DNA from 2 places in the Parashewanella sp. 2210YD4-3 genome. Region 2 is predicted to be linked to the other one. Evidence: riboswitches for the same ligand, from Rfam matches in the RefSeq annotation. Region 2 holds a riboswitch; the other holds the start of a gene.
The links. A riboswitch is a leader RNA that binds a small molecule or an ion and turns the genes downstream of it on or off. The one in region 2 is predicted to bind thiamine pyrophosphate.
Positions count from the first base shown of each region.

Region 1: linked by a shared signal. The riboswitch ahead of AC1EU0_RS12225 (TonB-dependent receptor) and the one ahead of thiC (phosphomethylpyrimidine synthase ThiC) in region 2 are both predicted to bind thiamine pyrophosphate.

Region 1 is NZ_JBWQOG010000007.1:159,650-167,285, reverse strand. It holds gene AC1EU0_RS12235 (TonB-dependent receptor) at 1-266, shown strand, start outside; gene AC1EU0_RS12230 (DUF3360 family protein) at 572-2,101, shown strand; TPP riboswitch at 2,401-2,510, shown strand; gene AC1EU0_RS12225 (TonB-dependent receptor) at 2,612-4,744, shown strand; gene AC1EU0_RS12220 (hypothetical protein) at 4,916-5,176, shown strand; gene pnuC (nicotinamide riboside transporter PnuC) at 5,199-5,816, shown strand; gene AC1EU0_RS12210 (phosphotransferase) at 5,816-6,760, shown strand; gene AC1EU0_RS12205 (thymidine kinase) at 6,754-7,335, opposite strand; gene AC1EU0_RS12200 (Na+/H+ antiporter NhaC family protein) at 7,393-7,636, opposite strand, start outside.
Region 2 is NZ_JBWQOG010000003.1:65,150-72,785, reverse strand. It holds gene AC1EU0_RS05570 (thiazole synthase) at 1-117, opposite strand, end outside; gene thiS (sulfur carrier protein ThiS) at 178-399, opposite strand; gene AC1EU0_RS05560 (HesA/MoeB/ThiF family protein) at 396-1,157, opposite strand; gene thiD (bifunctional hydroxymethylpyrimidine kinase/phosphomethylpyrimidine kinase) at 1,154-2,728, opposite strand; gene thiC (phosphomethylpyrimidine synthase ThiC) at 2,737-4,752, opposite strand; TPP riboswitch at 4,879-4,997, opposite strand; gene AC1EU0_RS05545 (hypothetical protein) at 5,256-6,446, shown strand; gene AC1EU0_RS05540 (helix-turn-helix transcriptional regulator) at 6,443-7,453, opposite strand; gene AC1EU0_RS05535 (GGDEF domain-containing protein) at 7,447-7,636, opposite strand, start outside.

The sequences.
Region 1 (7,636 bases), on a different contig from region 2:
ACAACCACAGCGCATCTCTAATCACTAAGTACATTCATAGCCAATATGAGCGTACGGTTAAAGGTGTAAGCAGCGGTCACTTAAGCTCTCAAACCACTATGGATTTCAACTATAACTATAGTACTGATTGGGAAGGTAAGTTCAGCTTTGGTATTCGTAATCTAACTGACAGAGATCCTGTTTTAGACTCAAGCAACGACTTCGATGCTAGCCTTTACAACATCTACGGTCGTACTTTTGTAGCAAATTACACGCAAAAGTTCTAAGAGAACTCTTTTTCTTATAATCTAAAGCGGCTTCTTTGAAGTCGCTTTTTTTATGTCATTTTAAATCTCAACTCAAGCCTCATACCCCCCCTCTATTACAAAGCCATATCAAACTAATAACTCACAGTTTTGTTAGCAAGATCCCAATTTTTTCCAACCAATCTTTTAAGCTGTGATTTCGATACCGATGCTACACCATTTCATTTGTTACTATTGTCACAGGTAAATTGGTATTACCAATTTAATTTTATGTATTCTCGAATGTGAGAACATCTCAGTTTAAACTTCTGGGAGCAATACTATTTATGTCAGATAATAAAATGAACAATCAAAACGTGGACGATGCAAGCTATCAAGAGCTACATCGACCTGCTTCTGAGTTTGAAACCAGAAGCGACTACCTTGAAAACGAGCTAAAAATTATGAAGCCTCGCCGTTGGGGGCTTAACTTACCCGGCCGTGATTTCCGCTTTGAATGGGAAGATCTTGTTCCGGCCATCGCTGGTACTATTGGTATTACCGTAATGTATTCAGCGGTAATGGCGGCATGGGCTGCTGGATTAACAGAAAAATGGCCACACGTTAATCTAGGTGCGGACTTTGCTATTCAAGTTATGCGCGTTGAAATGCTTATCCCTGCACTACTATTTTGCGTGTTAAGTTCGGGCTTTATTAACCCTAGAGCTAACCTCGGTGGTAACCATGGTCCAATGATCCCTCTCATTGGTACTATTGCTCTAGCAGGAGCACATCCTCTCGCTTTAGCCATTTTGATTGGCGTTTTCGGGCTAATACTTAGCTGGCTTAAGGGGGGCTCTCGACTCGTTAACCTCACCAGCAGTGGCGTTGCCGGCGGGCTTCTCGTTTACCTTGGTTTTATGGGGGCTAAAGGGCAGATCACTTCTTTATTTGATTGGTCTGCAGGGCTTCAAGCCAAGCACGCTTTAGATTACTCTTTATCTTATGTAGCGTTTGTTATTTTACTTATCAATGTGGTGCTTTATGCATTTTTAGCCAAAATTGAAAAACGCTGGCTTGCGATACCGCTTTGTTCTATAACCGCTATTGTTATCGCTTTTGTTCTTGGTGCAGGGCTTGATCTACAATTTGTTACAGCACCGGGATTACCTAATTTAAACCCAGTCTATTGGTGGGGGTCTACTGAAACCGGTTGGCAGTTAGGATTACCAAATACTGAACACTTTATTGCGTCTCTGCCATTTGCCATTTTGGCTGTAGCTATGTGGTCACCTGATTTCTTGGGGCACCGCATTTTCCAAGAGCTTAACTACCCTAAAGGCACCGATAAAGTGTTGATGGACGTTGACGATACCATGACCACCTGTTCACTGCGCCAAATTGTAGGAACAGCTGTCGGTGGCGGTAATATCACTTCATCTTGGGGAACGTATATGATCCCTGCGGCGATTGCCAAACGCCCTATTCCTGCTGGTGCGATCTTACTTGGACTGTTGTGTATTGTGGTAGCAATTCTTGGTTACCCAATGGATGTAGCGGTTTGGCGACCAGTAATGTCTATTGCATTGCTTGTTGGGGTATTCTTACCGCTACTTGAAGCGGGCTTGCAAATGGTGAAAGACAGCGTAAGTAGCCAAGCGGCTGGTATATGTATTTTTGCAGCTTTTGTGGCTAACCCTGTTCTCGCTTGGGCATTAACCATGCTTTTGGATAACAATGGATTAATTGGTGATAAAGAAAGACCAAAACAGCTTTCATTTGCTGACCGTGTAGTTATCCCTACTTTGGCTTTCGTTATCTGCTTAGCAGCAATGCTTGCCGTTGGTATGATTAAAGGTATTCCAGCTTTAATTTAATCATTTAGGGCTTATTTTCTCGCCTCTTGAGGCGGAAAAACTTGTAATAAGCTTTTGTGTCATACCTGCGAAGGCAGGTATCCAGAGCCTTTATTAAAATCAAAAAAAGTCACTGGACTCCTGCATACGCAGGAGTGACGCTGATGATTTCTGATTAATCTATGAAAGCAGCTTTCACTAAACAAACCTCTCATTTCAATCAAAATCGAACAACTGCTCACATTTAAACCAACAAAGCCATTTTTATTCATATTTTTGCAACATTTGTCTCAATTTTTGTTTTGTTTTCATATATAATTTCCCTCGCCAAGGGGTGTTTGTAAAGCTTGATTGAGCTTTGCAAACTGAGATTAAACCCTTAGAACCTGATCCGGCTTATACCGGCGTAGGAATGAGCTAATTGACCATAAAAGATGATATGAATACTCTCATGTCATTTAGAGTAGTCGTAAAACTTGCACTTTCACATCGCTTACCGAATGCCGGATCTCAGAATATTTTTGAGGTCCCATGTTAAACCAAGCTTTAAAACAAAAATTATCTCCGCTTGCATTGATCATATCTACAACTTTATGTGGACAAGCAATCGCTAAAACTAATTCAAATGATGATATCGAAGTTATTAAAGTCTCTGCAGACTTTCGTAATAACGATTTACTTACTTTGCCCGCAAGCGCAACCATTATTGATGCCAAGCAGTTAGAAGATGAAGGCGATCAACATTTTGAAGATGTGCTTAATTCTATTGCCAACTTTAACTGGTCAGGTGCGACTTCTCGCCCACGCTATTTTCAAATCCGTGGTGTAGGTGAGCAAGAGGATTACAAAGGTGCGCCAAACTCATCTGTGGGTTATGTCATTGATGACATCGATCTTTCTGGCTTGGGCATGGTTTCTAGCATGTACGACTTACAACAGGTTGAAGTGTTGAGAGGTCCTCAAGGTACTCGTTATGGCGCTAATGCATTAGCAGGCCTTATTTATCTAAAAAGTAATGACCCTAGTGATGTTTTTGAACATGGTGCTGAACTATCGCTAGGTAATGATGACCTACGCACTTTTAGCGGTTTTAGTTCTGGTCCTATTTCTGATTCGGTGCTTTATCGTGTTTCGATTCAGCAACACAATCAAAATGGCTTTAGAGATAACACTTTCTTGAATCGCGATGATACTAACAAGCGTGATGAATTCTCAGGCCGCATGAAACTGCGTTGGTTGATTAATGAAGATACCACCGCAGATTTAACGGTTTTACATGCCAACTTCGACAATGGTTATGACGCTTGGACACTTGATAACAACGGCTTTAACACCTTAAGTGACAAGCCGGGTAAAGATAGCCAACGTACCACAGGCTCAAGCCTTAAAATAAACCATACTGGTACTGCTGGTTTTAACATTACGTCCATTACCTCTTTTGCAGATAGCAAGCACCAACACGCTTATGATAGTGATTGGGCAAACCCCAAATATTGGGAAAGCCGTAAATGTGGTGATAAACCATGTGAATACAATGCTATTTGGGACAAAACGGGTAACCGTAAAACCATATCGCAAGAATTTCGTTTAACTTCAAAGGATTCGGGCCGGATCTTCGCTGATTCGACTGATTGGTTGGTGGGTGTTTACGCCATGAACCTCAAAGAAGATAATAGCCAGTTTGATGTTTATAACGGTGGCCGTGGGAGTATCGACTCTGATTATGAAGCCAGCAATTATGCAGTGTTTGCACAAATTGATACGGATTTGGGTAATGGATACAGCCTGTCTAACGGTCTGCGATTTGAACGTCGCAACAGTGACTACTCTGATAGTAAAAAAGAGACATTTTCTCCATCAGAAAATATGTGGGGTGGCCACGTATCGCTAAGTAAGACTTTATCCAATGAGCACAGCACTTATTTCCGTATTGCTCGAGGTTACAAGGCTGGTGGTTTTAACATGAGTCTGCCTGAGGGGTTTGAAGATAAAAAACAATTCGACACTGAAGTGTTATATAACTATGAATTAGGTCTTAAATCGCGATGGTTGGAAAATACTTTAAACACTAATATCGCTTTGTTCTATATGGATAGACATGATCAGCAAGTTTCTGCATCTGAGCAAGATCCAGATCGCCCAGATCGTTTCATTCTTTATACAGAGAACGCTGGTAACTCAAGCAACTATGGTTTAGAAGTTGATGCTAAGTGGCAAGCGACTGACAACCTAGAGCTATATGCAAGCTTAGGTTTATTACGTGCAACCTATGGCGATTACAGCTATAAAGACAAACGCGGCAAAGTTATCGATTTATCTGGCCGTGAGCTTGCGCACGCTCCTAAAGTCACAAACAGCTTAGGTGCGACTTATCGTGCTGATAATGGTATTTTTGTTAACTTGAATACCAGTGGTAAAAGTAAGTTCTTCTATTCTGATAGTAACGACTCTAAATCAAAAGGTTACCAAATTTTCAATGCAAGAGTTGGCTATGAAACCGATGACTGGGGCGTTTACCTTTGGGGACGTAACTTATTTGATAAGCAATACGGTGTTCGTGGTTTCTTCTTTGGTAACGAGCCAGATCAAGATTGGGTGAAAAAACAATACATTCGTTTTGGTGACCCTCGTGCATTTGGTGTAACCGCTAATATCAAGTTTTAATTACTAGTTTGATCTGATGTAAAAGAGCAATAGTCCGCACGGCAACAGAAGCGTACGTCCATGTACTCACGACCGTTACATCCTGTAACGGACGGTTGCCTTACCGCACTATTGCTCTTATCGATCTCTACACCGAATTAGATGTAATGTTAAATTACTTGGAAACTAATCATGAAACTAACCGCTGAAATAAGCATGTATCCGTTTAATGAAAACTACTTAGAACCTATCCAGTGGTTTATTGAGCGACTACGAAATTATCCGAACATTACTCGCACAACCAATGCAATGGCCACGCAAGTTTGTGGTGATTATCAAGAAGTCATGAGTATGTTAGCGACCGAAATGGAAGCCGCACATGCAAAATGGGGCAAAGCCGTATTTGTATGTAAATTCATTGGCTCAGAGCTCGACCTTTCCCATAAAGAGTGATTAACCTAACTTCTGGATAACCATGGAAATACTTACAAAAATTCAGTCTGAAATGGCTGTAATGACCAATTGGGAAGCCGTAGCAGTTATTCTTGCCATCGCTTACTTAGTTCTGGCAATGAGACAAAATATTTGGTGCTGGGCTGCGGCGTTTGCTAGCTCACTCATTTTCACCATTATTTTCTGGAAAGTCTCCCTATTAATGGATTCTGTTCTGAACTTTTACTACATCGCGATGGCAGTTTATGGCTATTGGATGTGGACTAAAGGCGGAAATAATAGCCATGGCGTTAAAGTTGTTTCTTGGTCTAAGCAAACACATTTTCACATTATTGCTGTCACAGGTTTTGTTTCAGTTATCTTAGGTTATTTCATGGCGAATCACACCCATGCTTCATACCCTTACTTAGATACCGCCACCACCTGTTTCGCTGTAGTCACGACTTATCTAGTAGCGAAAAAAGTGTTGGAAAACTGGCTATATTGGCTGGTAATAAATTCAGTTTCCATTTATCTCTACATAAATAAAGAATTGATACTAACGTCTGTGCTCTTTGGTTTATATCTTATCCTAGCGGTAATTGGTTATATGCAATGGAAAGACTCTTTGAAGCAAGGTATGGCTGAAGCCTCAGTTTAATGAATGTATTTCCTACAGAAGTTTTGAAAGCACTAGGGCATTGTGAACAACCCACAATGCTCAATATTAGTGCTGATATTACGTCGATCAGCACACTTACCGCAGGCAAAAGTAATCGAAATTATTTAATCCGCACTCATAAACAAGATTACGTTTTAAGAGTCAATTCTAGAGAATCCAGCTTTATTTGTGACAGAGAAAATGAAATCGAGTGTTGGAAAATCGCCGAACAAGCAAAACTTGCACCTAAGCTGTTTTGGGTAAGCCAAGATTATGAGTATTACCTAAGTGAATATCTTCCACAGCCTGAAAATAAAAGCTATGGCATAGAAGATATTCAGCTACTTCTCAATAAACTTGCTTCCCTGCCCTTACCTAAAAAATCGATCACTTGCGAAAGTCAATGGCGTGTTTATCAACAACAAACAGAGTCTATTTCATATAAACTGTCTGAAAGTAGTAACTCTGGTTTATTAACTGAATACGAGCAATGGAAACAGCTAAAAGCAAAACTGGATGCTCAAAAGTCTATGATTCAAAAATGGGTAAATGAAATAGAAAGCTTAAATATTAAGCTTCAATTTTGTCATAGGGATTTAAATCCAGATAATATACTCATTAATAATGAACATTTAATTTGCATAGATTTCGAGTACGCTTGCCAATCTCACCCACTGTTTGAACTAGCTTCTTTAATCGCAAACCACGATTTCAGTGAAAGTGATAAAAACCTAATCGTTACTGACTATCTAGAGTCACATTCAGAATTGAATTTATCTAATAGAGTTGAATTTGAATGCGCAACTAAGCTCTTTTGGAGTTTTTATGATTACTGGGTAGTAATTATGCTAGGGAGGGTTCTAATCGATCACTCTGAAAATGATCATTCAATTCCTGAAACCCAAAAACAGTTTCAGGAATATTATTCTCAAAGGAATCACTGATCCCAAATAAACTCTCTATAATGCTTACGACAAACTGACTCGTAGCTTTCATTGCCACCAATCGCAACTTGCTCACCTTCTTTCATGACATTACCGTTTCCGTCAAGTCGAACCACCATATTAGCTTTACGGCCACAATGACAAATGGTTTTGAGCTCTACTAATTTATCAGCCCAAGCCAATAAATACTGACTACCAGTAAACAACTCTCCTTGGAAGTCGGTTCTCAAACCGTAACACAACACAGGAATATCCATGTTATCGACAACATGAGTTAACTGTTTAACTTGCCCTTTAGTTAAAAATTGACTTTCATCCACCAAAATACAATGTATGTCTTGGTCTTTTAAAGATGCATCTACAAGTTCGATTAAATTTGAATCAGCGCCAAAAATGTTAGCTTCTGTCTCAAGCCCAATTCGTGATGCCACTTTGCCTACACCATAACGGTCATCAATAGCTGCCGTTAACACTAAGGTGTTCATTCCCCGTTCGCGATAATTATAAGATGATTGAAGTAGAGAAGTGGATTTTCCTGCATTCATTGCAGAGTAATAAAAATAAAGCTGAGCCATAGCCTAGGGTCCTTTCTTATTATCGTTGCGAAATGATAACAAGAAACTTAATTCATATCATGACTTAGAAGCTTTATATCTCAATATTGCGATCAAACCAATAAATAAAACAGAGCAAGTGGCAATCCCCCAAATAACGGATTCTGTTAGCCCTAATACTAAATACCCAAACATGGTGATCGTGGCAGACATCAACGCATATGGTAATTGAGTCGTAACGTGATCTATATGATGGCAGCTGGCACCAGTCGAAGACAAAATGGTGGTATCTGAAATAGGAGAGCAATGGTCACCAAACACA
Region 2 (7,636 bases):
TGTAGTTAGCTGACTTTCTGATGCTTTTATCGAATCCAACATCAGCTTTGAATTTCTAAACTTCCCCGTGCCAGTAAACAACCTTGATTGAAATTGATGATCGGCTATCGTTAGCATAGTAAGTACCCTTGTGGATGTAATCGAATAATTTTGATGTTCATTTGCATGGGTACTTACCTATCCTCCTGCCACTGCTTGAAAGACTTGTAACTCGTCACTTTGCTGACAAACAGTTTCAGTCCATAATCTTCTTGGTAGTACCTTACTGTTATAAACGACAGCAATACTTTTTAAACTTATTTGTTCATCATTGAGTAAAATGGCTTGCTCAATGGCGGATAGAATGGTGCTGTTCTCATTAATCTTGATTGGCTCACCATTATAATTAACTTGGATCACGCACATTCCTCTTTGAATTGTTGCTTATTACAAACAGGACACGATGGATCTTGTTCTAATTTGGCTGAAAACCAATTGAAATTTAATCCGTCAAAGTGCCACAGTTTCCCTGATATATTTGGTATGCCTAATATTAACTTTACGGCTAAAAGCGATTGCATCGACGCCGCAATACCTACCATAGGCCCCAACACGCCAACGGTGGCACAGTTTTCAGTAGTTTCCGTTGAGTCAGGAAACAGGCATTGATAGCAACCTGAACTAGCAGGTTGATAGACCATGGCTTGTAAGTTGAAGTTAGCTACTGCTACAGAAACAAGAGGCTTTTGATTTTCGACACAAAAGCGATTAATACTTCGCCTTGCAGTAAAATTATCGCAGCAGTCAATGACGACCGAAACATCTTTATCAATATGAGTCTGAGTTTGCGTATCGAAGTGCAGATCAGTTACCTTGATGTCAAAATTGCCATACTGTGCCCAGAGCTTTTCAGCCGCAGTTTCAGCTTTGTTAAGTCCAATATCGTCATCAGAAAACAATAGTTGCCTTGGAAGGTTGCTTAACTCAATGCTATCTCCATCAAATAAGTGAATTTTTCCAACGCCTGCCGCTGCTAAGTAGTGAGCAACCAATGTGCCTAAGCCGCCAACACCAATCACTACCACTGATGCTTGTTTCAACTTTAACTGTCCTTGCTCTCCGACTTCTGGCAATAATATTTGCCTTGAGTAGCGCATGAAATCGGTATCCGTGATCATACTCCCTCCAACCACATGGCTTTTAACTCCTTAAAAGCATTTTTGGGTGATTCGGCTTGGGTGATCGCTCTTACTACGGCAACAGAATCAACCCCAGTTGTTTTGGTACTCATTAAATTGCTTTTGTTGATTCCACCAATAGTGACCAACGGCACATGGCCGTTAAACAACTTAGTATTTTGATGAAGCTTTACTAAGCCTTGTGGTAAAGAGGGCATGTCTTTCGTTGTTGTTGGGAAAATATGACCTATCGCTAAATAGGAGGGCTGTAACTGATAGGCCAGTAAAGCTTCAAAAGTACCGTGACTTGATAAGCCCAATGCTATACCAGCATCAGATATAGCGTGTAAATCAACGCCAATCACATCTTCTTGCCCAAGATGAATACCAAAAGCGCCATGTTTAAGAGCCAGCTGCCAATGATCATTGATGAACACTTGTACTTTATATTGATTGCCTAACTCAATCGCCTTAATAACTTGAGCTTCTAACCATTCAGATTCTTTATCGTTCAGATCTTCCGCTTTAAGCCTTAATTGAATTGTTGTGCAGCCAGATTTCAATAAAGCCTCTATCAGCTCAACATTACCTACAACCGGATAAACATCTAATTCGATATCTAACGGCTTGAAACCTTTTACAGGTTTAGTTGCAACCAGCTCCGATTGAGTCGAAGTAATTACTGGAAAATATTCAATCTCTTTTGGCCAACCTGTTCTAGCTAAAATACCGGGGCCTTTTCCCAATTGATAACTTTGAGTTAAGCCTTTTGTCACATAAGCTTTGGCAATAGCAACAGCATCTAAGATGGTATATCCGTGTGCAGATATTGCGGCAATGGCGGATGACAAAGTACAACCCGTGCCATGATTATTTGTTGTATCTACACGCTCACTGGAAAACCAAAATTCAGCATTAATATGATTGTCCGAGCAATGCTCAATTTGCTGACAAACAAGCAAATCCATTGATTGCTTACTATCCACAAACTCAGGGTTATCACCACCTTTAGCCAACACACTGCACGATAAAGATCTTGATAATGCGCTAGCGGCGGTAACTATGTCTCTTTTATTTGAGAAGCTACATTCTGATAACTGTTGTAACTCGTAAAAATTAGGCGTAATTACATCAATTAAACCTTTTAAAGGAGCAAAATCTAAGCCTTTCGATTCAGCAAGACTATCACCACTACTGGCGATTAAAACAGGATCGAGCACCACGACTAAGTCTGGAAAATCAGTTCGCTTTTGCTTTAACCAATTAGCTATGAGTAGAATTTGCTGTTGGTCCACCAGCAAGCCAATTTTTATGGCTTGTGGAGGTAAATCAGCATCAAGAGTATCCAGTTGTTGCTGTAGCAATTGCTGTGAAACCGGTTCAACTAAATCTACTGCAACACTACTTTGCGCAGTCACAGAAGTGATCACAGTACAAGCATGACTGTTTAAATCATTAATGGTCGCTGAATCCGCTTGAATCCCTGCTCCGCCACCGCTGTCCGAGCCCGCTATGGTCCAAACTACAGGGCACGGAATGCACCCTGTAGTTTCGTTTTTGTAAGAAGCCATTGTGCCTCCTACGCTTCTTCTGACTCAAGAGAGTGGTAAACTTCAGCCCCTGATTCATTGAACTCTTTAGCCTTTTGCTCAAAACCAGCCATTACTTCAGCTTCAACCGCATTTACATAATTTTGATGGTTTTGTACTTCTACTTTCTTAGCCTCTGACTCTAAAGATGCAGCATATTCACGAACGTCCTGAGTGATCTTCATTGAGCAGAACTTAGGTCCACACATCGAGCAAAAATGTGCCACTTTAGCCGATTCTTGCGGCATCGTTTCATCGTGATACGCCTTGGCGGTATCAGGATCCAGAGCTAAGTTAATTTGATCTTCCCAGCGAAATTCGAAACGTGCTTTAGAAAGTGCATTATCACGGATCTGCGCAGTTGGATGCCCTTTTGCAACGTCAGCCGCATGAGCAGCAATCTTGTAGGCAATCATCCCCTGTTTAACGTCTTCTTTATTCGGTAAGCCTAAATGCTCTTTTGGTGTGACATAACAAAGAATTGCCACACCATACCAAGCTATTTGCGCTCCCCCCATTGCAGAAGTGAAGTGATCATAACCCGGTGCGATATCAGTTACTTGACAGCCTAGTGTATAGAAAGGCGCTTCATCACAATGTTTAAGCTGCTTTTCCATGTTTTCTTTGATCTTGTGCATTGGCACATGACCAGGGCCTTCGATGAATACCTGAACATCGTATTCCCACGCGATTTTGGTCAACTCACCTTGGGTTTCTAACTCAGCAAACTGCGCTTCATCGTTGGCATCTGCAATTGAGCCGGGACGCATACCGTCACCGATGGACAGTGAAACATCATACTCAGCACAAATTTCACAAATTTCACGCCAGTGAGTATATAAAAAGCTTTCTTTGTGATGACTCAAACACCACTTCGCCATAATAGAACCACCACGAGAAACAATGCCTGTTACACGTTTAGCCGTCATAGGTACGTAACGAAGTAATACGCCGGCGTGAATAGTAAAGTAATCGACACCTTGCTCAGCTTGTTCAATCAAAGTATCGCGAAATACTTCCCAAGTTAGGTCTTCGGCAACACCGTTCACTTTCTCAAGCGCTTGATAAATGGGTACTGTACCAACAGGTACAGGACAGTTACGAACCAGCCACTCACGGGTTTCGTGAATATAACGCCCCGTTGACAGATCCATCAGAGTATCAGCGCCCCATTTTACTGACCAAATCATCTTCTCGACTTCTTCTTCAATTGAAGACGTTACCGCTGAATTACCAATGTTGGAGTTTACTTTTACCAAGAAGTTACGACCCATGATCATAGGTTCAGCTTCAGGGTGGTTAATGTTTGATGGGATTACAGCACGACCACGAGCCACTTCTGAACGTACAAATTCAGGAGTAATCGGCTCCATAATGGCACCAAAGCTCTCGCCTTTATCCCGTTTTCCTAGCTCAGTTTTTGCTAATTCTGCACGCCCCATGTTTTCACGTATGGCAATGTATTCCATCTCAGGCGTAATAATGCCTTGGCGGGCATAATGCATTTGGGTAACACACTTACCTTTTTTAGCTCTTCGAGGAGTCGGTAAATCTTCAAAACGAATGTGATCTAATCCGTCATCAGCAAGACGTTGCTGAGTATATTGAGAAGATACTTTTGGTAATAACTCCGTATCTCCACGTTCTTCAATCCAGCCTTTTCGTACTTGTTTTAATCCCTTATGAACATTAATTTCATAATTAAAGTCTGAATATGGACCAGTACAATCATAAACATCAATGGGTGGATTTGATTCGGTAATCGGGTTTTCTTTACTACCACCAAGGATAGTATCAGTTTGATGTATTCGGCGCATACCGACTTGAATATCAGGTCGGCTACCTTCTACATAGATTTTTTCAGAGTTGGGAAATTGCTCTGGTCTTAAGTTGTTGATGTACTGCTCTGCATATTCGCGGCGTTCACGACGAGTTTGCGGTTGTTTGTTACTGTTTTCAAAATGACCTTCTGAATGAAGGCTTTCGTTTCGAGTGTTGGTGCTCATAAGCAATCTCACAATAATTGTAATTCTTTGAGTTTGCTTGTCTGGTGTCCAATAAGGTCTGATGTATTGACTGGAAAAGTGAATGGTAAAGAATACACACCCATTAAGAGTGAATGTTAATCCTTTAATTCAATTTTTCTTGTTTCCTTCGTAGGTCTTAACCCAATCAGGTTCAACGGATCCCGCTTTTTATTCCAAATATGGAAAGTGCGATCTCAGCCATTTAGGCACTCCGACAAGTGTTTACCAATATCTATTGGTAGCGCTCAAAACCTGAAAGCTTCAGAAGTTTGAGCGCAATTAGTATATTCATAATTTAAATGTATTATCAACTGGTTTTGAAGTTAAAAATTATGAAGTTTGGCAAAAATTCACATGGCAATTCTAACTATCGAGATTCGACAAATCTCTTTTGCGTGAATTATTATTCATTTATCTTCAGTAATTCAAAATACTCTATAAAATACACAAATATAAATACTTTCAATTAACAAGAGGAGCCTATGGCTTCAGCTGACATGCCAATCCAAGCAAAACCAGCAAAGTATTTTTATGCATTGAATAATACTTTTACATCTGAAGTGTTAACCAGATTTTCCCTAGTAGACAGTGAAGATACGATCTGTGTTGCAATGACGATACCATCTGGTAAAACTCTATTTTTCGCACTCACTGTTGATAAAAGTGACCCTACGATCAGGCCTTATGTATTAAAATTTTTTTCTTATAACGAAATATCTGAGATTCCGCTTGCTCTTACTTATAAGCCGACATTTGTTGTTAGTGCTTCAACATATCAATTCAACAGGGTTTTTGTAGAATCGAAATATGGCGATAAGTTAATGCTTAATGCTAAAGGGCAACAGTTCATCCTTTCCCTTAATCTAAATCAAAGTGAAGAAACGTCCACATGTTCAATATTCAAACAATTACAAAGTCAGCTAAAAGCTACTTTGAGCCTTAACTCTCTTGTCGCAACGAGGAAATGGCAAGATGTGGAAGCCAAAGTTTCTGAAGGTGTTGATTTATCTTTTCCAGTCATAAATGATATGGACTTTATTGGTAATATTATCAAAGCTTACCCGTGCAGCTCTAAAGCCCTAAATCGAATGTTACAGGAAGGAATGAACCCCTTTATTTTAAATGGACATGGTACGTCAATATTGCATTATGCAATTGATAGAAAGCAGTCAGGGTTAATTGCAACTCTTCTTGGTCTAACCGAAGAGGCTAAAGGATTTGATCAAACATCTCGGCTTAGAGCTCTCCAGAGCGACTCTAAGGTGAAACCTTTAGGCACTCCTTTAGTCATTGCAACTAAAAACGGACTGATAGATACCATTAAAGCGATTCTTAAATGTTGCCCTCAAACCTTAAGCGTATACAAGGACTGGGATGAAATGTATAGAGCATTGCCGTTTTTTCTGCGTAGAAGTATAAAACATAGCCTTGCTACAGAAGTTATCCCACATTGGAAACACTTTAAAACAGATAAGCTTGTTCCTGAAGATCTTAAATATGCCTCGTTATCACACGCATTACTTGATAAAAACGAGAAAGGTGCTTCTCAATATATGTCCTTAGAAAATCCTGAACAAGAAAGCCAGAATGAACGAGTTTATTTCCGTAATAATGGTTCACCGAGTTGTACCATCTCTGGTAGTGAAAGCCTGAGCAGGAAAGACGAGAGTTAAGCCAACCACAACCGATAATTGCTTGGTAACTCTCCTGTCCAACGTTTAAAAGTACGACGAAAATTACTACTGTCTCTATAATCCAATTGCTTGGCTACATCATTTGGTTCATGTTGAGACAAAGCCATCAAGGCATTGATTAACTGAGCCTCGTCCTGCAAAGCTTGGTAGCTCGTATGGTACTCTTTCAACCTTCTTTTCAAAGAAGCAGGACTTAATGATAGTTGCTCGGCCATTTCATCTAAGCTAACTCTGTTTTGTTTTAACTGCTTGCGTATATAACCCTGCAGACCTTTACGAAAAGGCTGCTCTTTTAAAACCTTGTATACATTATGCTCAATTAACCTTGTAGACGAATTGTGTCTAATTCGAGAATACACAGGTTGCAGAGCGGTTTTACAAATTGACATTCTGCAAACGGGCGCAGAGAATTCTATATCCTGACCAAAATATTTATGATAATAAGCGAGCTGCTTAGGTTGTGCGTATGGAAAACTGTATACCGCCTTGAGCTGCTGCTTAGTCATCTGTTTATAGATTGACTGAAAGGTTGCAAACAGATTTTCATAAAAAAAAATTTGATGTTGATGAGCGCCAACATCAAGGCTAAAAATGACATGCCAATAATCTTGCGTCTCTAATAAATGTATCTGTAGCCAAGGATGAGTTAGCCACTTAAATTGATTCCAAAAAACAAATGCCTGAGGAATATCACTAGCTGAAATAAGACCAGATGCAAGCTCTTGTGATTGCTCAGCTAACCAAAATTGTCCTAGTAAAAACGATAGATCATCGCCCTTCCAAAGTTTTAAGGCATTTTCAATTAATTGGTTTAATTGCTGTGGGGATAACAACTTGTCAATTTGCTTCAAATCAGCAACAAAAACCCCCGTCCCTTTAAGAAGTTTGTCTGCCGCAATCCCTCTCTGTTTAAACAATGCCACCATACTTGCAACAAGTGGTTGGCATCTGAGGGACTTATCACGGTAAAACGCAGGCTCTAGCATTGCAGCTTCCATTCATTTACTACTGTATTGCTAAATTTGATGGTTTCCATTTTTTGGTTTAAAACACCAATCAATCGGAACAACATGATTTCATCTTCAAAGCATTGGTTGTTTTTAACTGATTGTATTTCAGTCGGAAGCATCCAAGAGCTACTGACTTGAATTTTCTGAGCTTTCAATGAC